DNA from 4 places in the Streptomyces sp. NPDC051310 genome. Region 4 is predicted to be linked to each of the others. Evidence: riboswitches for the same ligand, from Rfam matches in the RefSeq annotation. Region 4 holds a riboswitch; each other region holds the start of a gene.
The links. Region 4 has a riboswitch for cyclic di-AMP ahead of ACIA79_RS23725 (M23 family metallopeptidase). Riboswitches for the same ligand answer to the same signal wherever they lie in the genome.
Positions count from the first base shown of each region.

Region 1: another riboswitch for cyclic di-AMP. It lies ahead of ACIA79_RS29335 (NlpC/P60 family protein); the one in region 4 lies ahead of ACIA79_RS23725 (M23 family metallopeptidase).
Region 2: another riboswitch for cyclic di-AMP. It lies ahead of ACIA79_RS24910 (transglycosylase family protein); the one in region 4 lies ahead of ACIA79_RS23725 (M23 family metallopeptidase).
Region 3: another riboswitch for cyclic di-AMP. It lies ahead of ACIA79_RS21820 (M23 family metallopeptidase); the one in region 4 lies ahead of ACIA79_RS23725 (M23 family metallopeptidase).

Region 1 is NZ_JBITEO010000027.1:14,816-20,276, reverse strand. Features, by position in the region: gene pcrA (DNA helicase PcrA) at 1-1,349, opposite strand, end outside; cyclic di-AMP (ydaO/yuaA leader) riboswitch at 1,557-1,706, shown strand; gene ACIA79_RS29335 (NlpC/P60 family protein) at 1,705-2,940, shown strand; gene ACIA79_RS29330 (hypothetical protein) at 3,041-3,394, opposite strand; gene ACIA79_RS29325 (NlpC/P60 family protein) at 3,681-4,757, shown strand; gene ACIA79_RS29320 (alpha/beta hydrolase) at 4,898-5,461, opposite strand, start outside.
Region 2 is NZ_JBITEO010000019.1:43,116-48,576, forward strand. Features, by position in the region: gene ACIA79_RS24895 (tetratricopeptide repeat protein) at 1-86, shown strand, start outside; gene ACIA79_RS24900 (cytochrome P450) at 83-1,414, shown strand; gene ACIA79_RS24905 (transglycosylase family protein) at 1,576-2,463, shown strand; cyclic di-AMP (ydaO/yuaA leader) riboswitch at 2,724-2,891, shown strand; gene ACIA79_RS24910 (transglycosylase family protein) at 2,895-3,572, shown strand; gene eno (phosphopyruvate hydratase) at 3,838-5,118, shown strand; gene ACIA79_RS24920 (septum formation initiator family protein) at 5,209-5,461, shown strand, end outside.
Region 3 is NZ_JBITEO010000015.1:16,382-21,842, forward strand. Features, by position in the region: gene trmB (tRNA (guanosine(46)-N7)-methyltransferase TrmB) at 1-118, shown strand, start outside; gene ACIA79_RS21810 (PrsW family intramembrane metalloprotease) at 163-1,482, shown strand; gene ACIA79_RS21815 (aldo/keto reductase) at 1,502-2,470, opposite strand; gene ACIA79_RS21820 (M23 family metallopeptidase) at 2,817-3,911, opposite strand; cyclic di-AMP (ydaO/yuaA leader) riboswitch at 3,923-4,058, opposite strand; gene ACIA79_RS21825 (PP2C family protein-serine/threonine phosphatase) at 4,285-5,454, opposite strand.
Region 4 is NZ_JBITEO010000017.1:115,437-120,897, forward strand. Features, by position in the region: gene ACIA79_RS23715 (M16 family metallopeptidase) at 1-753, shown strand, start outside; gene ACIA79_RS23720 (M16 family metallopeptidase) at 780-2,147, shown strand; cyclic di-AMP (ydaO/yuaA leader) riboswitch at 2,376-2,539, shown strand; gene ACIA79_RS23725 (M23 family metallopeptidase) at 2,553-3,335, shown strand; gene ACIA79_RS23730 (GntR family transcriptional regulator) at 3,682-4,347, shown strand; gene ACIA79_RS23735 (HPr family phosphocarrier protein) at 4,617-4,898, opposite strand; gene ACIA79_RS23740 (GNAT family N-acetyltransferase) at 5,031-5,461, shown strand, end outside.

The sequences.
Region 1 (5,461 bases), on a different contig from region 4:
ACGACCTTGTAGGGCAGTCCCACCCGGATGAAGATCTCCTCGAAGACACGGGACTGGGCGTTCGTGCGGTAGAAGACGGCGACGTCACCGGCCTTGGCCTCGCCCGCGTCCGTCAGCCGGTCGATCTCGTCGGCGACGAACTGCGCCTCGTCGTGCTCGGTGTCCGCGACGTACCCGGTGATGCGCGAACCGGCGCCGGCGTTCGTCCACAGGTTCTTGGGGCGGCGGCTCTCGTTGCGCTCGATCACCGCGTTGGCGGCGGAGAGGATCGTCTGGGTGGAGCGGTAGTTCTGCTCCAGCAGGATCGTGGTCGCCTCCGGGTAGTCCTCCTCGAACTGGAGGATGTTGCGGATCGTCGCACCGCGGAAGGCGTAGATCGACTGGTCGGCGTCACCGACGACGCACAGCTCCGCCGGGCCGAGGTCCTCGTACCCGGTGCCCACCAGCTCGCGCACGAGCGTGTACTGCGCGTGGTTGGTGTCCTGGTACTCGTCGACGAGGACGTGCCGGAAGCGGCGGCGGTAGTGCTCGGCGACGTCCGGGAACGCCTGGAGCAGGTGGACCGTCGTCATGATGATGTCGTCGAAGTCCAGGGCGTTGGCCTCGCGCAGCCGCGCCTGGTACATCCGGTACGCCTCGGCGAGGGTCTTCTCGAACCCGTCGGCCGCCTGGTCGGCGAAGGTCTCCTCGTCGATCAGCTCGTTCTTCAGGTTGGAGATCTTGGCGCTGAACGACTTCGGCGGGAACTTCTTCGGGTCCAGGTCCAGGTCGCGGCAGACCAGCGCCATCAGCCGCTTGGAGTCGGCGGCGTCGTAGATCGAGAAGGACGACGTGAAGCCGAGCCTCTTGGACTCGCGGCGCAGGATGCGGACGCACGCGCTGTGGAAGGTCATCACCCACATGGCGTTGGCGCGCGGTCCGACGAGCTGCTCGACGCGCTCCTTCATCTCGCCGGCGGCCTTGTTGGTGAAGGTGATCGCCAGTATCTGACCCGGGTGGACGTTCCGCGTGGCCAGCAGGTGGGCGATGCGGTGGGTCAGCACCCTGGTCTTGCCGGACCCGGCACCGGCGACGATGAGCAGCGGTGAGCCGGTGTGGACGACGGCCGCGCGCTGCTGGTCGTTCAGCCCCTCCAGCAGCGCGGCGGGGTCGACGACGGTGCGCGGGGCGCCGTCGCGGTGGTACGCGTCACGGGCCGCCGGCACGTCGAAGCGGTCCCCGAAGAGGTCGTGCGGGACCTCCTCCGGGGCCGGCCGGTGGTCCTCGGAGTCCTCCGGGGGCGGCGGCGGCTCCTCCGAGGTGTGGTTCCGGAGGTCCGCCAGGAAGCTGTCGTCAAAGAGGCTGCTCATCGCCTATCGAGTCTAGGCGGCCCCACTGACAGCCGTGGCCGAACCGCCTCCCTCACGTTCGGTCACCCCTACCGCACAGTAATCGAAGGTCACGAAAATGTATCCGACATATCGAACATCATCCTTCACAGCACCGCCACAGGTTGGCTAGCGTGCCTGCCCAAGCGGACCGTCCCCTCATCGGCGAACCACGCCGATCGGCCGCCCACGCCGCATCCGCCCTCCCCGCCATGGGAGTTCGGAACCGGGAACCCACCATGCACCGTGGGGTGAATCGGCCGTGACCGCGGACCGTAGGGCACCTTCCGTTCGCCCGAACCCGCCGGCTGACCCGGTAGGCGGTCCACGGAAGGAGATGCCGGCCTTGGCGTCGCATCGCAAGCCGCGCAGCCGCACCACCCGCACGTTCGGTACCAGCTCCCCCGCCGTCGGGGTCACGACGGCCGCCATCGCCTCGGTCACCACCCTGCTGTCCGCGCAGTCCGCCGGCGCCGTGCCGGGACGCCCGTCGGTCGAAGAGGTGGAGCGGAAGGTCGACGACCTCTACCGGCAGGCCGGCACCGCGACGCAGCAGTACACCAAGGCCAGGGAGGCCGGCGAGCAGCGGCGGCGCGCGGGTGACGGCATGCTCGACGAGGCCGCGAAGCGTACGCAGGCCCTGAACGAGTCCCGCCGCGTACGGGGCGCCTACGCGGCGGCACGGCACCGCTCGGGCGGGGCGACCCCGAGCGCGGCCCTGCTCCTCGCGGAGGAGCCGCAGCCGTTCGCCGACCGCACGCCGGCGGCGGGACGCCCCACCGGGCCGCAGCACGAGCAGCTCACCGGGTCCAGGACGCAGCGGACCGCGGCGACCGGGCAGCAGGCCGAGGCGGCCGAGCCGTTGGAGCACCGGACCGCGGCGACCGGGCAGCAGGCCGATGTGACCAGGAGCCCGGAGGCGCTGCCCGACTCCCAGGCGTCCCTCCAGGCCGGCAAGGAGACCGTGCAGCGGAAGCTGGCCGAGGCGCGCGCCCTGCTGGCGCAGCTGACGACCGGGGAGCAGGCACGGCTGGTGCGCTTGGAGCGGGAGCGCGCGGCGGACGCCCGGTGCCGGGCCGGGGAGAAGGCCCGGGCGGAGGAGGAGGCGCGCGCCGCGGCGGAGGCGGCCCGCGCGTGCCGGGAGCAGGAGGAGCCGGACCCGCGGCCGGCTCAGGGGGAGGAGCCGGGGCCGGCAGGCGGCGGTACGACCGACGGCGGCTACGCCGCCAAGGCGGACAAGGTGCTGGCCTTCGCCCGCGCCCAGATCGGCAAGCCGTACGTCCGGGGCGCCACCGGCCCGAGCTCGTACGACAGCTCCGGGCTGACCCAGGCCGCGTGGAAGGCGGCGGGCGTCGACCTCCCGCGCACCACCCGCGAGCAGGCCGAGTCCGGCACACCCGTCGCCATGGAGGACCTGCGCCCCGGCGACCTGGTGTTCTTCTACGACGACATCAGCCACGTGGGCATCTACCTTGGCGACGGCATGATGGTCCACGCGCCCGGGCCCGGGGCGAACGTCCGCGAGGAGTCGATCTACTACCTGCCGGTCCACGGCAGCGTGCGCCCGGCCTGAACGGCCCCGCCCGGCACCACGACCGGAGCACCGCCCGGCACCCCGGCCGGCGCCCTGCCCGCGGCCCGTGCAGGGGGCCGGCGGGCCGGGGCGGCGGGGATCACGTCCAGAGCGTCGCGATGAAGACGTTGGCCACGGTCAGACCGCCGACGGCGCCGAAGAGGCCCTTCTCCACCCGCTCCTCGTCCCGCTTGACGTAGACCAGGCCGAGGATGACGACCAGGATCGCCAGCTTCACGCCGATCTTGAGGTTGTTCACGGTCTGGTCGTCCGCCTGGTTCAGCCCCACCAGTGCCACGCCGGTGATCAGCATGGTCAGCGCGCCGTGCAGCATGGCGGGCGTGAAGCGCGCCGTGCCCGCGCCCATGCCCTTCATCTGGGTGAGGAAGCCGCCCAGGAGGGAGGCGATGCCGATGATGTGCAGCGCGACGAAGACATTGATGAGTACGTCCATGGGCCGGAGCCTAACCGGGGCCATAGCACGCACTTCCGGTCAGGGTGGGCTCATTCGTCGCATCGGTCACGGCTGATACGGAATGCGGGATTCCAGGTGCAGCGCCGCCCTCGCATCCCGCCCCGGAACTCTCACCTGCGGCCAATAACGGTCACTCTCCCCCAGCCCCGTGACGCCCGGGTTTAGCGTCCTCCCCCAGGTGGCCGGCTCTCCCCACCGCCGCCTCCCTACTCCCGGGCGGCAGCCGGCCACCCCGCCGACCTACCGACGGGAAGGGACCGCCCCCGTGGCAGCGCACCGCAAACAGAGACAGGGCCCGCTGAGCGGATCGGCGGCCGGCCGCACCGCCCTCACCCTGGTGCTCGCCGGAGCGGCCACCGCCACCGTCCTGGAGGGCGCCGGGCACGCCGATCCCCGCCTCACCCCCGCCCAGGTCAGGGCCCGGGTGGACCGGCTCCACCAGGAGGCCGAGGAGGCCACCGAGCGGTACAACGGCGCGAAGGAGAAGGCCGACGAGGCCCGCGCCTCGCTCGACGCGCTGCGCGACGAGGCCGCCCGCCGCACCGAGCGGCTCAACGCCGCCCGCAACGGCCTGGGGTCGATCGCCACCGCCCAGTACCGCGACGGCGGCCTCGGTCTCGGGCCGGTCCTCCAGCTCGCCCTCTCCGCCGACCCGGACAGGTACCTCGACAGCGCCGCCTTCGCCCGGCTGGCCGGCGACCGCCAGGCCGACGCGGTCGCCGCCGTCCGCCACGAGCTGGCCGAGATCGCACAGGTACGGGCCGAGTCCGGAGGGCACCTGCGGGAACTGGAGGCCCGCCGGGCGGAGCTGAGCCGCCACAAGTCCGCGATCCGGGGCAAGCTCGCCGCCGCCGAGAAGCTCCTCGCGCGGCTCACCGCGGCCGAGCGCGCCGCGTACGCCCGGGGCGACAGCGGTGCGGACGCCGCCGGCGACCGGACCGGCGACCGCGCCACACGCGACGCCGCCCCGCGCGGCCCCGTCCGGGCGCCGAACGCACGCGCCGCCCAGGCGGTCTCGTACGCGTACGGCGCTCTCGGCAAGCCGTACGTGTGGGGGGCGACCGGGCCGTCGGCCTACGACTGCTCCGGCCTGACCCAGGCCGCCTGGCGCTCCGCCGGGGTCTTTCTGCCGCGCACCACGTACACCCAGATCAACGCCGGGCAGCGGATCCCCCGCTCCGCACTCGCCCCCGGCGACCTGGTGTTCTTCTACTCCGGCATCAGCCACGTCGGCCTCTACATCGGCGGCGGCAGGATGATCCACGCCCCTCGGCCCGGCGCGCCCGTACGGATCGCCCCGATCGACGACATGCCCTGGGCCGGGGCGACGCGGGTCGCGTAGCCCCGGCGCTCGTCGACGCGCCGCCGGACACCGCCACGCCACCGCACACCGCCTGCTGGAACACCGCCGCCGGACACCGCCCGCGGAACGGAAGCCGCGGTCCCGGCCCGGGTCCGGCCCAGGTCCGGGTCCCGCGCCGCCTACCGGCGCGTGCGGGAGGAGGTTGGCACCTCGCCGGCGGCGTGACCGCCCACGAGCCGGCCCCCGGCGCCTCCCCCGAAGCCCTCGTCGCCGCCTTCGCCGGCACCCCCGCCGGTGTACGGGCCGCTGTCCGCCGACGCCTCGCGCATCCGCATCGTCAGCCACTCGAAGACGGACGGCACCTCCCGCACCCAGGTGCTCGTACGGTGGCCGCCCGCGACCTGGCGCACGTCGATCCGGGTCGGCGGCCGGGAGACGGCCCGCAGGTCCAGGCCCTGCTGGTACCCGTCGCGCCCGTCCCCGGTGAACAGCAGGGTGACCGGCGGCGGTACCGGCGCCGCCTTGAGGATGGTCAGCGGGTTGTGGTCGTGCCGCAGCCGCGGGTCCTTGCCGGTGAGCGACGACGCCTCGGCACCCGGGTCGTTGTAGCCGGACATGCTGATCGCGTAGCCGTAACGGTCCGGGTGCGCGAGCGTCAGCTTCGCGGCGCAGTGCGCGCCCGCCGAGAAGCCGGCGACGGCCCACCCGTCGGGCGTGTCGACCGCGCGGAAGGTGTCGACGAC
Region 2 (5,461 bases), on a different contig from region 4:
CCGCATGGCTGCGCAAGGCCGCCGCAGCCGGGCACCCGGGTGCGAAGGAGGCGCTCGCCGCCGCGGCGGATACCGTCGAGGAGTGAACGACCAGCCCGCCCGCAGCACCCCGCCCGAACTCTTCACCTGGGAGTTCGCCACCGATCCGTACCCCGCCTACGCCTGGCTGCGCGAGCACGCGCCGGTGCACCGCACCCGGCTGCCCAGCGGCGTCGAGGCGTGGCTGGTCACCCGGTACGCGGACGCCCGGCAGGCCCTCGCCGACCAGCGGCTGAGCAAGAACCCTGCGCACCACAACGAGCCCGCGCACGCCAGGGGCCGGACCGGCATCCCGGGCGAGCGCAAGGCCGAGCTGATGACGCACCTGCTCAACATCGACCCCCCGGACCACACCCGGCTGCGGCGCCTGGTCTCCAAGGCGTTCACGCCCCGCCGCGTCGCCGAGTTCGCGCCGCGGGTGCAGGAGCTGACGGACCGGCTCATCGACAACTTCGTCACAAACGGGGAGGCCGATCTCATCCATGAATTCGCCTTTCCGCTCCCCATCTACGCCATTTGCGACATGCTCGGCGTGCCCGCCGAGGACCAGGACGACTTCCGCGACTGGGCCGGGATGATGATCCGGCACGGCGGGGGGCCGCGCGGCGGGGTGGCGCGGTCGGTGAAGAAGATGCGCGGCTACCTCGCCGAGCTGATCCACCGCAAGCGGCAGGCACCCGGCGACGACCTGATCTCGGGCCTCATCCGGGCCAGCGACCACGGGGAGCACCTCACCGAGAACGAGGCCGCCGCCATGGCGTTCATCCTCCTGTTCGCCGGGTTCGAGACGACCGTGAACCTCATCGGCAACGGGGTGTACGCGCTGCTGCGCCACCCCGGCGAGCGCGCCCGGCTCCAGGCGTCCCTCGCCGCCGGCGAGCGGGGCCTGCTGGAGAGCGGGGTCGAGGAACTCCTGCGCTACGACGGGCCGGTGGAGCTGGCGACGTGGCGGTTCGCGACCGAGCCGCTGACCATCGGCGGGGAGCGCATCGCGGCCGGCGACCCGGTCCTGGTGGTGCTCGCGGCCGCCGACCGCGACCCGGAGCGGTTCGCCGGGCCGGACACGCTCGACCTGGCGCGGCGCGACAACCAGCACCTCGGGTACGGACACGGCATCCACTACTGCCTCGGGGCGCCGCTGGCCCGGCTGGAGGGGCAGACCGCGCTCGCGACGCTGCTGACCCGGCTGCCGGACCTGCGGCTCGCGGCCGACCCGGCCGAACTGCGGTGGCGCGGCGGGCTCATCATGCGCGGGCTGCGCACCCTGCCGGTGACCTGGGGCCCGGGGCGCGAACCGGGGACGGATCCGGGGAAGGAACCGGGGAAAGGGGACACAGCATCCCCTTTGGGAAGTGACGGTCCGTCAGAACTGTGATCTTCGCGTGATCTCCGCTGCATCGACTTGTGACTGACGTTCGAATGCCGCTACGTTCACCCCCACCTCAGCAGTCACGCGAAAGGCAGCACCGCATGCGCTCCGGGAACGGCCGTCACCGACGACCCCGTCAAGCCCCCGCCATCGTCGTCGCCGCGGGGGTGACCGGATCCGCCCTCGCACTTCCGCTGCTCGGCGCGGGATCCGCGTCGGCGGTCGACGCCGCCACGTGGGACCGGGTGGCCGAGTGCGAGTCCGGCGGCTCGTGGAGCATCGACATGGGCAACGGCTACTACGGCGGGCTCCAGCTCTCCCAGGAGACCTGGGACGCCTACGGCGGCACGCAGTACGCCCTGCGCCCCGACCTCGCGAGCCGCGCCCAGCAGATAGCCGTGGCCGAGAAGGTCTACGCCGCGACCGGCGTCAAGGCGTGGGAAACCTGCGCCCCGATCGCGGGCCTCGGCACCGCCGGTGGCGCGGCCGGGGCGAGCCCCGAGGTCACGCCCGAGAAGACCGTCCCGGCGCCCGACCCGGCCGAGTCGGCCGACCCCCTGGAGCCCTCGGACCCCGACGCGCCCGAGACCCCCGCCGACCCGGTGGAGAGCCTCCTGCCCACCGAGCCGGCCGAGTCCCGGCCCACCGAGCGGGTCGAGCCCACGGAGCCGGTGGCCCCGGGCACCGGCAAGCACCGCGGTGAGCCCGACCCGGCCGAGTCCGACGGGGCGACCGGCCCGGCGGCCCCCGAGGATGAAAACACCACGAGCGCCGACAATTCGGTCACTGAGCGCGAAAACGATGGACATGCCTCGCGAGGTGACGGAACAACACGTGAGCCCGCCGTCGGCGAGTCCGGCGCGTCCGAGGACCCGGGCTCGTACACCGTCCGCCCCGGCGACAACCTCTCCGTGATCGCCGACGCGCACGAGCTGCCCGGCGGCTGGACCGCCCTTTACGAGTCCAACCGCGAGACGGTGGGCGAGGATCCGGACCTGATCGTGCCCGGGCAGAGCCTCGACCTGACGCCCGCGGAGGAGCAGCCGGCGGGGTGATGAGTGACGCTATGTCCGCTTCTGTGTAAGTGAGACAAGCGTCTCTTTGCGCCAGCGGGCGCATCACGAACGCACGATCTGTCCGTTCCGCCCCTCACCTGCGCAAACGTCCGTCAAGCGCAGGGCGGTAGGGGCGGATTGGGCAGGATGTCCGTCTTTGAACTTCGACGGCGACTGTGTCTACGGTCGTCATCGCTCGCCACCGCGGGCCCCTCCGGCCGGAACGCCGAATCCTGCCGCCGGCCGCGAGGGAACAGTCGACGCGTCATGCGCCGAAGGCAGGAGCGGGGGACCCAAGGTTTGCGCCGACCCCGGCCGTTGGAGACGACGGCAGGGTCCGGCTCGGGGTGAAGCCGCGCACACCGCGCGGCCGGGCAGCTCACGCCCGAACCCGACAGCTCACCTCGCAGGCGTCGGTGAGGAGAAGTTCCATGCTGTTTTCCGGCACGTCCAAGCACCGTCGCCCGTCCAAGGCCGCCCGTTTCGCCGCGTTCGCCGGTATCACCGGTATCGCCGTCGCCGCCCCGCTGATGGGCGCCACGTCCGCCTCGGCCGCCACCGCCGCCGAGTGGGACAAGGTCGCCCAGTGCGAGTCCGGCGGCGACTGGTCCATCAACACCGGCAACGGCTACTACGGCGGCCTGCAGTTCTCGGCCTCCACCTGGGCCGCGTACGGCGGCACCGCGTACGCCCCCACCGCCGACCAGGCCACCAAGTCCCAGCAGATAGAGATCGGCGAGAAGGTCCTCGCGGGCCAGGGCAAGGGCGCCTGGCCGAGCTGCGGCGTCGGCCTGTCCGGCACCCCGTACGGCGGCGGCTCCGCCGAGCAGGCCCAGCCGCAGCAGGAGCGCGCGGCCGAGCAGCCCACCACGCGCAGCGAGCAGCGCACCGCGCCGAAGGCTCCCGCCGGGGAGACCGTGACCACCCCGGCCGGCAAGAAGGTCGAGAAGGGCGACGGCGAGTACAAGGTGCAGGCCGGCGACACCCTCGGCTCCATCGCCGCCGCGAAGAAGGTCCAGGGCGGCTGGGAGAAGCTCTTCGAGCTCAACAAGGACATCATCGAGGACGCCGACCTCATTTACCCGGGCCAGCAGCTCCACCTGAGCTGACCCCCCGGCACCCCGGCCGCCCCGGCCCGGCGCCCCTTCCCCCGTACGCGCCGGGCCGGGGCCCTGCCGGTTACCGGTGAGTAGACCTTGTGGGGTTCTGCCCCGCTTTCGGAGCCCCCGGGTCCTTTTTCGTCCCACGGGGCGGGCGTCGGCTGGTCAGGGACCCGCCGCCGGTTAGGCTCTTGTCGCAAGACCGTCGCAAGGGCCGAAGAGACCCTGCACCACTTGCGTCACATTGTGCGTCACATCCCAGAAGGAGATGCTCGTGCCGTCCATCGACGTCGTCGTAGCCCGGGAAATCCTGGACTCCCGAGGCAACCCCACGGTCGAGGTCGAGGTCGGCCTCGACGACGGCAGCACCGGCCGTGCTGCCGTCCCGTCCGGTGCCTCCACCGGTGCGTTCGAGGCCCTCGAGCTCCGCGACGGTGACAAGGACCGCTACCTCGGCAAGGGTGTCGAGAAGGCCGTCCTCGCCGTCATCGAGCAGATCGGCCCGGAGCTCGTCGGCTACGACGCCACCGAGCAGCGGCTGATCGACCAGGCGATGTTCGACCTGGACGCCACGCCGGACAAGTCCTCGCTCGGCGCCAACGCCATCCTCGGCGTCTCCCTCGCCGTCGCGCACGCCGCATCCGAGGCGTCGGACCTGCCGCTCTTCCGCTACCTGGGCGGCCCGAACGCGCACCTGCTGCCCGTTCCGATGATGAACATCCTGAACGGCGGCTCGCACGCCGACTCCAACGTGGACATCCAGGAGTTCATGATCGCCCCGATCGGCGCGGAGTCCTTCTCCGAGGCCCTGCGCTGGGGCGCCGAGGTCTACCACACCCTGAAGAAGGTCCTGAAGGACAAGGGCCTGTCGACGGGTCTGGGCGACGAGGGCGGCTTCGCCCCGAACCTGGACTCCAACCGCGCCGCCCTCGACCTCATCCTCGAGGCCATCAAGCAGGCCGGCTACACCCCGGGCAAGGACATCGCGCTGGCGCTCGACGTCGCCGCGTCCGAGTTCTACAAGGACGGCGCGTACGCGTTCGAGGGCAAGTCCCGCTCGGCCGCCGAGATGACCGACTACTACGCCGAGCTCGTCGACGCGTACCCGCTGGTCTCCATCGAGGACCCGCTGTTCGAGGACGACTGGGACGGCTGGAAGACCATCACCGAGAAGCTCGGCACCCGGGTGCAGCTCGTCGGTGACGACCTGTTCGTCACCAACCCCGAGCGCCTGGCCCGCGGTATCGAGGAGGGCGCGGCCAACGCGCTGCTCGTCAAGGTCAACCAGATCGGTTCGCTGACCGAGACCCTGGACGCCGTCGAGCTGGCCCAGCGCAACGGCTTCAAGTGCATGATGTCGCACCGCTCCGGCGAGACCGAGGACGTCACCATCGCCGACCTGGCCGTCGCCACCAACTGCGGCCAGATCAAGACCGGTGCCCCGGCCCGCTCCGAGCGCGTCGCCAAGTACAACCAGCTGCTGCGCATCGAGGAGATCCTCGACGACGCGGCGGTGTACGCGGGCCGCAGCGCCTTCCCGCGGTTCAAGGGCTGATCACCGCACCAGCCTCCGTACGTCCCCGGCCACGGTCCCGTACCGTGTCCGGGGACGTACGTACGTAGGAGAGGGAGGCGCGTGGGACGCATGGCCCGGGACCGGTTCTCCACCGCGACCAGACTGCGGCTGCTCGGAGAGCAGACCGCCGCCCGTGTCTACCGCTCCCAGAGCCGCCGGCAGGACCGCCGTTCGCGGCTCACCGGCCGCGCGGCCTTCCTGGCGCTGGTCGTCTGCTCGATGGTGGTGGCCCTGGCCTACCCGATGCGCCAGTGGGTCTCCCAGCAGAGCGAGATCGCCGAGCAGCAGCGGCTGGCGGCCGAGGCCGCCGAGCGGGTGGAGC
Region 3 (5,461 bases), on a different contig from region 4:
CGACGGCGGATACGCGCCACGGCCCGCGTTCCGGCCGCTGACCCGGTTCGAGGGCCAGGGCCTGGACAAGGGGCACGTGGTGCACGACCTGCTGTTCCGGCGCCTGTCCCGAGCGTGACCATCCCGTCGCGTGCTGTCAGTGGTCCTCGTTAGTGTCATGGTGTGACCCACTCGTTCCCGCGCCCCGCACCGCAGCCGCCCGTCCCGGCGTACCGCAGCGACCCGGCGTTCGATGCCGTGCCGGAGCGCGCCCGGCACCGCTACCGGCCCCGGCGGCTGTGGCGCAGCCGGGTGGTGCGGCTGGGCACGGTGTCCACCCTGCTCGCGCTGTGCGGGCTGGTGATCCTCGCACTGGTGCGGGAGCAGACCGGCACCGAGGGGTTCCTCGTGGGCCTCGGGCTCGCCATGCTGCCCGTGCCGCTGCTGCTGGGGGCGTTCCGCTGGCTGGACCGGGTGGACCCGGGCCCATGGCGGAACCTGATCTTCGCCTTCTCCTGGGGCGCCTGCGCCGCCGCGCTCGTCGCGATCATCGCGAACACCTTCGCGCACCGGTGGATAGCCACCGCCACCGCCGACCCCTCGGCGGCGGACACGCTCGGGGCGACCGTCATAGCCCCGGTCGTGGAGGAGAGCGCCAAGGCGGCGGGCGTGCTGCTGCTCTTCCTCTTCCGCCGGCGGGACTTCGGCGGGATCGTCGACGGGGTGGTCGTCGCCGGCTTCACCGCGACCGGCTTCGCCTTCACCGAGAACATCCTGTACCTGGGCAACGCCTTCGGTGAGGACCAGGAGATCGGGACGTCGGGCTTCGCGTCCGTCACCGCGGCGACCTTCTTCGTACGGATCGTGATGTCGCCCTTCGCGCATCCGCTGTTCACCGTCCTGACGGGGATCGGGTGCGGCATCGCGGCGCTCACCGCGCGCCGCAAGCGTGTCCGCCGCGCCGTGCTGCCGCTGCTCGGGCTGGTGCTGGCGATGGGCGTGCACGCGCTGTGGAACGGCTCGGCGGCCCTGGGCCCGTGGGGGTTCTACGCGGTGTACGGGGCGTTCATGGTGCCCGCGTTCGGGCTGCTGACCTGGCTGGCGATCTGGACGCGCCAGCGGGAGCTGCGCACCATATCCGGCGAGCTGCCCGCGTACGCGGCGGCGGGCTGGATCTCGCCCGCCGAGCCGCTCGCGCTGTCCTCGATGCGGGCGCGCGGCCTGGCCCGGTCGTACGCGGCACGCTCCTTCGGCTCGCCGGCGGCCCGCGCGGTGGGCGAGTACGAGTCGTTCGCGACGTCGCTGGCGTTCCTGCGGCACCGGGCCCGCCGGGGGGCGGCCGACCCGGACTTCGCGGCCCGTGAGCAGGAACTGCTGTACCACCTGTGGCAGCGCAAGGAGGTGGCCGGCCCGGCCCTCACGTACGCGGCGCGGGCGACGGGCCGGGTGTGGACACCGCCTCCGCACCGGGACTACGCGGGCTACAACCCGTACCGGTCGTAGCCGGTCCCGGTCCCGGTCCCTAAAGGCTGCCGGCGGGCTCCTCCGTGGCGGAGGCGTCGGTGAGCGCGGCCAGCTCCTCCTGCGTCAGCTCCACGCCGGCGACCGCGAGCAGCGGGGGCAGCTGCTCGGCGGTGCGCGCGGAGGCGAGCGGCGCGGCGACGGTCGGCCGTGCGAGCAGCCACGCCAGGGCCACCGTCGCGACCTCGACGCCGCGCCCCTCGGCGACGGCGTCCAGGGCGGCGAGCACCGCACGGCCGCGTGCGGTCTCCAGGTGCTTGCCCGCGCCCGCGGCCCGGGCGCTGTCGACGTCCGCGCCCGGACGGTACTTGCCGGTGAGGAACCCGGAGGCGAGCGCCCAGTAGGGCACGGCGGACAGACCCGCCCGCTCGGCGGTGTCCCTCAGCGGTCCCTCGTAGGTGTCGCGGGAGACGAGGCTGTAGTGCGGCTGGAGCGCGACGTACGAGGCGAGGCCCTCGCGGGCGGAGAAGTCCAGGGCCTCCTGGAGCCGCTCGGCGGAGATGTTGGACGCGGCGATGGCACGGACCTTGCCGTCCCTGACGAGCTGGTCCAGCGCGGGGACGAACTCCTCGACCGGCACGCTCGGGTCGTCGTAGTGCGTGTAGTAGAGGTCGATGTAGTCGGTGCGCAGCCGGCGCAGGGACTCCTCGGCCGCCGCCTTGATGTTCGACGCGGCGAGACCCTTGTACCGAGGGTGGGAGCCGACCTTGGTGGCGATGAGGACGTCGGACCGGTTCGCGCGGGCGGCCAGCCAGTCGCCGATGACCGTTTCGGACTCGCCGCCCTGGTGGCCCGGGGCCCAGGACGAGTACGTGTCGGCGGTGTCGATGAAGTTGCCGCCGGCGGCCGTGTAGGCGTCGAGGACGGCGAAGGACTGCGCGGCGTCCGCGGTCCAGCCGAAGACGTTACCTCCGAGCCCGAGGGGGAAGACGTGGAGGTCGGAGGTGCCCAGCGTGCGGAGTGAGGTCATGCGTGGCTCAACGCCCCTCGAGGAGGCGGCTATTCCGGCCGTCGCACGCCCGGACGCGGGCAGTCTGCCGCAGCGGCACAGGGGCAGCCGGCAGCCCTGGCGTCGGGGGGTGCACCGCCAGGACTGCCGGGGTCTTCGCGGACGGCCGGCTCCACGGAGCCTCGGCCTCCCGATGCCCGCGCGGACGGCGCCTCTGCGGACGGCGCCCGCGGGGAAGGTGTCCGCGGGCAGGGTGTCCGCGCGGAAGCTCCCCGGCCGGACAGCGCCCGGCCGGGCCGTTCCCGCGCCACGAGCTCCCTGGCAGCTGGGCCCCGCGCAACGAGCTGCCGCGCCGACGCGGTCGGCATCAGACGGTCAGGCCCTTGCCGCGCAGCCATGCCAGCGGGTCGATGCCTTCGCCGCTCGCGGTGTGCACTTCCAGGTGCAGGTGCGGACCGGTCACGTTGCCGGTGGCGCCGACACGGCCGATCGTCTCGCCGGTGGCGACCTTCTGGCCGGCGCCGACCGTCATGGAGGAGAGGTGGCAGTACCAGACCTCGGTGCCGTCCTCGAGCTCCAGGACGATCCGGTAGCCGTACGAACCGGACCAGCCGGCCGACTTGACGGTGCCGCCGTGCACGGCCTTGGCCGGCGTACCCGTCGGGGCCGCGAGGTCGAGCCCGGTGTGGTAGCCGGAGGACCACATCGAGCCGGCCTGGCCGTAGGTCGAGGTGATCGTGTACGAGGAGGTCGGCAGCGCGTAGCTCGCGGCGAGCTTCGCCAGCCGCTCGGCCTCCGCCTTGGCGGCGGCTTCGGCCTCGGCCTTCGCCTGCGCTTCGGCGGCTTCCTTCTCCGCGGCGGTCTGCTGGGCCTTGGCCGCGGTGGCGGCCTGCTCGGCGGCTGCCTTCTCGGCCGCGGCCTTCGCCGCGGCGTCGGCGGACGCCTGCTGCTGCTCGGCCTGCTGGAGGATGCGGGCGCGCAGCGCCTCGCCGGCGTTCGCTCCGCTGTCGGCCTGGTCACCGGTGCCGTCGCCGGCGGTGAGGGAGGCGGCGGTGAGCGGCGCCGCGTTCACGGGAGCGTCGCCCGGGGTGTCGCCGTCGTCGGACATCAGGGTGCCGATACCGGGCATGGACTCGGCGTCCGGCAGGCTGTCGGCGATCGCGCCCGGCAGGTCGGGCAGGGATATCGAGACCGGGGGCTTGTCCTGCGCGGTGGCCATGCCGCCCGCGCCGACCGCCGCGATCACGCCCACGCCGAGGACGGTGGAGCTGCGGGCCAGCCCGCCGCGCTGCTTGACGACCCGGTGGCGGCCCCGGACCGGACGGACGGTGTCCTCGGTCGGGTTCCACTCCTCCCACGGACCGTCCGCGGGAGCACCGGAACCGAACGAAGCGGCGGCGTAGGGAGCCGAGGGGGCCGAGGGAGCCGACGGCGCTTCGGGGGCAGGCCTGTTGGACGCCACGGGGGCGCACTCCTTTCCTTCCTTCTCGCCTACCGGGTTAGCTGACGGGTTCGGAGCAGGAAGGTCTCCTACGGGCCGGCGATGCGGCCCGATTCACCCCAAGTGGTGGTTCCCCGGTTCCCATGCGGAATTCGGCGCGCGCGCACGGTGCCGTCGCTCTTGCGTCGGCTGGGACGACCGCGCTGCGTTATCGAACGTTAATAGACGCGGGGCCGCGTTTCCAAGCTGTTCCTACTGATCATTAACTTCCACCGGCCGGACGTACCGCCCCACAGGCGGGCAGATGCGGCAACTTGACGGCCCCTCAGGCCCCGCGCGCCTCATCACACTTTCCGACTCCACGTCAAATGCTTTGCGGAGCGGTATGCACCGGTCACGCTCGGTGCTCGGCGGCGTGCGCCGACGGCCTGTTCACGGCCAGCAGGGCCAGGTCGTCGGTGGCCCCGCCGCCGGTGTGCCGCCGTACGTCCTCGACGAGCGCGTCCAGCAGCTCCTCCGGCCCCTCGAAGTCCCGCCCCGCCAGCCCCACGGCCGGGTCGTAGAAGGCACCGGTGGCGTCCCTCGCCTCCGACAGCCCGTCCGTGTAGAAGAGGAGCGTCGCTCCGGGCGGGTACGGCACCTGCTCCGCGCGGTCGGGCCAGGCCCCCAGGTCGGCCATGCCCAGCGGCAGCGCCGGCTCGGCCGGCTCCAGCGGCTCCAGGCTCCCGCCGGCGTACAGCAGCAGCGGGTCCGGGTGGCCGCGGTTGACCATGCGCACCACCCCCTCGCCGCGCGGCACCTCGGCCAGGACGGCGGTGGTGAACCCCTCGAAGGCGTCCAGCCCGTCCCGCCGCGTGCCCTCCCGGGCGAGCGCCCGCTCCAGCCGCTGCGTCACGCCCTCCAGGGAGCTCTCCTGCTCTGCCGCCTCCCGGAAGGCCCCCAGCACGACCGCCACCGCCTCGACCGCGCCCATGCCCTTCCCCCGTACGTCCCCGACCACCAGCCGCACCCCGTAGGGCGTGTCCTGCACGGCGAACAGGTCGCCGCCGATGAACGCGTCCGCCTGCGCCGCCTCGTACCGCGCCGCCACGCGCAGTCCGCCGATCCGCTCGGCCGGCGTGGGCAGCACCGCCCGCTGCGCGGTCTCGGCGATGCCGCGGGCGGAGGCGAGCCGCTCACCGCTGCGCCGGACGACCCGGTTGATGAGCAGCGCGAGCCCCGAGACCGTGATCAGGGTGACGGTCTCGGTGATCGCCGGGGCCTCGTGCAGCACGCCGCTGTGGAGCCGCGGCCCGACGACGGCCAGGACGGCGGCGAGCCCCGCCACCAGGGTCGTACGCGCGGTGAAGAAGGGCGCGGCGACGAGCGGGGCGGCGGCGAACAGCGGCACGGCGGTGAACGCGGGCGGCGTGGCCAGGTCGTACCCGATCCCGCCGACGATCATGAGGGCGGGGACCGCCCGGAGGAAGCGGCGCACCCGTGCCCGCCGGGGGTTGCGCACCCAGGTGGAGTCCGCGGTCGCGCCCCTCGTGCCGGTACCCCCGGTGCCGCCGTTGTCGCCCACGGCTACG
Region 4 (5,461 bases):
ACGTACTACGCGCCCAACAACGCCGTGCTGTCGGTCGTCGGCGACATCGACCCGGCGCAGACGCTCGCCTGGATCGAGAAGTACTTCGGCTCCATCCCTGCCCACGACGGCAAGCAGCCGCCGCGCGACGGGACCCTGCCCGACACCATCGGGGAGCAGCTGCGCCACGTCGTCGAGGAGGAGGTCCCGGCCCGCGCGCTGATGGCCGCCTACCGCCTGCCGCACGACGGCACGCGCGAGTGCGACGCCGCCGACCTGGCCCTGACCGTCCTCGGCGGCGGCGAGTCCTCCCGGCTGCACAACCGCCTGGTGCGCCGCGACCGTACGGCCGTGTCGGCCGGCTTCGGCCTGCTGCGGCTGGCCGGGGCGCCCTCGCTCGGCTGGCTGGACGTGAAGACCTCCGCCGGCGTGGACGTGCCCGACATCGAGGCCGCCGTCGACGACGAGCTGGCCCGGTTCGCCGCCGAGGGCCCCACCGCCGAGGAGATGGAGCGGGCCCAGGCCCAGCTGGAGCGGGAGTGGCTCGACCGGCTCGGCACGGTCGCGGGCCGCGCGGACGAACTGTGCCGCTACGCCGTCCTGTTCGGGGACCCGCAGCTCGCCCTCACCGCCGTCCAGCGGGTCCTGGACGTCACCGCAGAGGAGGTGCAGGCGGTCGCCAAGGCCCGGCTGCGCCCGGACAACCGGGCCGTACTGGTCTACGAGCCCGTCACCGCAGACCGCAGCGAGCAGGAAGAGGGAGCCGACCAGTGAGCGACGCCGCTGTGTCCCTGACGTCCATGGAGTTCCACCCCCGACCCCAGGCGGGCACGCCCAAGCCCTGGGCCTTCCCGGCCCCCGAGCGCGGCACCCTCGACAACGGCCTGACGGTGCTGCGCTGCCACCGTCCCGGCCAGCAGGTCGTGGCCGTCGACATCTCCCTCGCCGCTCCGCTGGAGGCCGAGCCGGAGGGCCTCGACGGAGTCGCCACGATCATGTCGCGGGCCCTGTCCGAGGGCACCGACAAGTACTCGGCGGAGGAGTTCGCCGCCGAGCTGGAGCGCTGCGGCGCCACGCTCGACGCGCACGCCGACCACCCCGGCGTCCGGGTCTCCCTGGAGGTGCCGGTCTCCCGGCTGGCCAAGGCCCTCGGACTGGTCGCCGAGGCGCTGCGCGCCCCCGCCTTCGCCGACAGCGAGGTCGAGCGCCTGGTGCGCAACCGGCTCGACGAGATCCCGCACGAGGTCGCCAACCCGGCCCGCCGCGCCGCCATGCAGCTCTCCAAGGAGCTCTTCCCGGCCACCTCGCGCATGTCCCGCCCCCGCCAGGGCACCGAGGAGACGGTGGCGCGGATCGACGCCGCGGCCGTACGGGCCTTCTACGAGGCGCACGTCCGGCCCGCCACGGCCACCGCGGTCGTCGTGGGCGACCTGACGGGCGTCGACCTCGACGCCGTGCTCGCCGACACCCTGGGCGCCTGGACGGGCGACACCGCCGCGCCCCGCCCCGTCCCGCCGGTCACCGCCGACGACACGGGCCGCGTCGTCATCGTCGACCGGCCCGGGGCCGTGCAGACGCAGCTGCTGATCGGCCGCATCGGCCCCGACCGGCACGACCGCGTGTGGCCCGCGCAGGTCCTCGGCACGTACTGCCTGGGCGGCACCCTCACCTCCCGGCTCGACCGCGTCCTGCGCGAGGAGAAGGGCTACACCTACGGCGTGCGGGCCTTCGGCCAGGTACTGCGTTCCGGCCCCGAGGGCAACGGCGCCGCGATGCTGGCCATCAGCGGATCCGTCGACACGCCCACCACGGGCCCGGCGCTGGGCGACCTGTGGCAGGTGCTGCGCACCCTCGCCGCCGAGGGTCTGACCGACGCCGAGCGCGAGACGGCCGTGCAGAACCTGGTGGGCGTCGCCCCGCTGAAGTACGAGACGGCGGCCTCCGTCGCGGGCACCCTCGCCGACCAGGTCGAGCAGCACCTCCCGGACGACTTCCAGGCGCAGTTGTACGCCCGTCTGGCCGAGACCGGGACCGTGGAGGCCACCGCCGCCGTCGTCAGCGCCTTCCCGGTGGACCGTCTCGTCACCGTGCTCGTCGGCGACGCCGCGCAGATCAAGGAGCCCGTCGAGGCGCTCGGCATCGGCGAAGTGTCCGTCGTCTCCGGCTGATTGACAGCCGGTCGGCGACCGCCGCCCGCCCGGTGCGCGGAACCCCGGTATCCGATCGGATGCCGGGGTTCCCCTGTCTCCCCGCTGTATGTCCGTTTTATTGGGGAGGTTACGTGTCTGCCCTGTGGCGTGCGCTACAAAAAAGCGTGTTCGTTTGGTGATTGAAAGATCGGCCGCTTAGCGTCTGATGCGCTGTCCGCCCGCTGTACCCGCCGCACCCGCGGCACCGGACAGCCATCGCCGAATCCCCACCGGGCGCGAGCCCGGGGAGCCGGGGACCCACGCAGTCCCTGGGGTGAATCGGACGCCTTCGCATCCGTGCGGAGGGGCCCGTAGGAGACCTTCCTGCTCCGAACCCGTCAGCTAACCCGGTAGGCGAGAAGGAAGGAAAGGACCAGCCACTTCATGGCGTTCACCCGTGCCACCGGGAAGCACCGTGCCCCGAGCCGTCTGAGCCGCAAGAGCGCCCACGCCGCCGGCGTCGCGGCCCTCGCCACCACCGGCGTGATCGGAACCCTCGCTTCCCCGGCGCTCGCCGCCGACACGGACACCCGCGCTCTCGAGGACACCGGCCTCAACCAGGCGGTCATCACCGACACGATCGCCGACCGCGTCGACGCCCAGGCCGAGGCCCAGGAGCGGGAGGCCGAGGAGGCCGCCGCCCTCGCCCAGGCCCAGGCCCAGGCGGAGGCCGAGGCCAAGCGCAAGGCGGAAGCCCGCGCCAAGGCGGCCCGTGACGCCGAGGAGCGCGCCGCCCGCGAGGCCGAGCGCAAGCGGCTCAACTCCTTCACGCTCCCGGTCGCCGGCTCGTACGTCAGCACCTCCTACGGGGCGGGCGGCGCCATGTGGTCCTCCGGCAGTCACACCGGCATCGACTTCCACGCCGCCTACGGCAGCGAGGTCGTCTCCGTGGGCCTGGGCACCGTCGTCGAGGCCGGCTGGGGCGGCGCGTACGGCAACAACGTCGTGATCCGGATGGAGGACGGCACGTACACCCAGTACGGCCACCTCTCCTCCGTCAGTGTCTCCGTGGGCCAGCGCGTCATGCCGGGCCAGCAGATAGGCATCTCCGGCTCGACCGGCAACTCCTCCGGCCCGCACCTCCACTTCGAGGCCCGCACGAGCGCCGACTACGGCTCCGACATCGACCCGGTCGCGTACCTGCGCTCCCACGGCGTCAACGTCTGACCCCGACGCCCGGGACCCCCGCCCGGGCGTCCGCCGGCCCCGGCTCGCTCCCCGCGAGCAGGGGCCTTTCGGCGTGCACGGGCCGCTCGGCGCGGCGCCGTCCGCGTCGCCTCCTGCGCGGTGCCGGCGGATCCCGGCGGATCCCGGCAGGTCTCCGGCCGACCGATGCCTGCCGATCAGAGGTGATCACCGTTGGTCCCGGCCGATCCCGGCCGATCCTGGCCAAAAGATATCCATGAATTCCGGACGGCCATCGGAAACGCAGGCCTGCTGCAATAGAGTCACTGAACACTCGTCAAAATCGTCGGCGCTCATCGTTCCGCGCGGATCCAGTCGGAGGTTCGGTATGCGCATTCCCGCGCACTCGGTATGCACGGCTATCCGCGACGACATCGTCTCCGGGGTCTTCGAGCGCGGCAGCCGGCTCACCGAGGAGCAGCTGGCACGCCGCTACGGCGTCTCCCGCGTCCCCGTCCGCGAGGCCCTGCGCACCCTGGAGTCGGAGGGCTTCGTCACCACGCGCCGCCATGTCGGGGCGTGCGTCGCCGAGCCGACCGAGCAGGAGGCGGCCGACCTGCTGGAGATCCGTGCCCTGCTGGAGCCGCTCGGCGCGGCACGCGCCGCCCAGCGGCGCACCGAGGCACACCTCAAGGTGCTGCGGGGCCTGGTCAGGCTCGGTCAGGAGCGCGCGCGCCGGGGGCGGGGCGAGGACCTGCGCTCGCTCGGCGGCTGGTTCCACGAGACCCTCGCCCAGGCCTCCGGCAGCCCCGGACTGACCGCCCTGCTGACCCAGCTGCGGCACAAGATCGCCTGGATGTACGCGGTTGAGGAGTCCGCGCGGCCGGTGGAGGAGTGGGCCGAGCACGGCGCGATCGTCGACGCCGTGGCGCGCGGCGACGCGGACCGGGCCAGGGCGCTCACCGCGCTGCACGCGGAGCGGTCCCGCGAGGCGCACCGGCTGCGTGTGAGGACTTCGCAACATCACGTAAACACGGCGAGCGCCCGCAATTAACAGCGGGGCCGTATACAAAGAAGAGCATTTCCCGCGGGCGTGGATTTTCCTGTCCAGCCCTGTCATTCACGTCCGCACAACGAAAACGGCGGAGCCGTACCGGCCCGGAATCGAATTCCATGGCGATGCGGCTCCGCCGCTCGGCGTCCGGAAACCGGGACCATACCCGGAACCGGGAACGGATCCCGGTACCGGGAACCGGTCTCGGTAACCGGGAACGGTCCCGGAAGGCCGGTCCCGGAAGGGTCCGGCCCGGAGGCCCGGAAAGGTCAGACGGTCTCGGGGAGCTCTTCGAGACCTTCGGCGACGAGCTTCGCCAGACGGTCCAGGGCGGTGTCCGCGCCCTCCGCGTCCGAAGCGAGCACGATCTCCTCGCCGCCCTGCGCGCCCAGGCCGAGCACCGCGAGCATCGAGGCGGCGTTCACCGGGTTGCCGCCGGCCTTGGCGATCGTGACGGGAACGCCGGAGGCCGTGGCGGCACGGACGAAGATGGAGGCGGGGCGGGCGTGCAGGCCCTCGGCCCAGCCGACGTTGACGCGGCGCTCAGCCATGGTGTTGCCCTTCGAGTTCAGGGGGTTGTCTAGACCACTCTCTCATGTTGTCCGGGGTGTGCGCGAACCTGATCGACGGGCCCTGTCCACAGCACCTCCGCGACCGGTGTGCCTCACCGTACGCTGGGCCCCATGCGGACCCCGTCGGATCAGCCGGACCATGCGTACCCCGACCACTGGGAGGCCGACGTCGTGCTGCGCGACGGCGGCACCGCCCGCATCAGGCCGATCACTCCCGATGACGCGGAACGCCTGGTCAGCTTCTACGAGCAGGTCTCCGACGAGTCGAAGTACTACCGGTTTTTCGCACCCTACCCCCGCCTCTCCGCCAAGGACGTGCACCGCTTCACCCACCACGACTACGTGGACCGGGTGGGCCTGGCGGCCACCGTCGGCGACGACTTCATCGCCACCGTCCGCTACGACCGGATCGACGACCGGGGGCACCCCGCGAGCGCACCCGCCGACGAGGCCGAGGTCGCCTTCCTCGTCCAGGACGCCCACCAGGGGCGCGGCGTCGCCTCCGCGCTCCTGGAGCACATCGCGGCCGTCGCGCGCGAGCG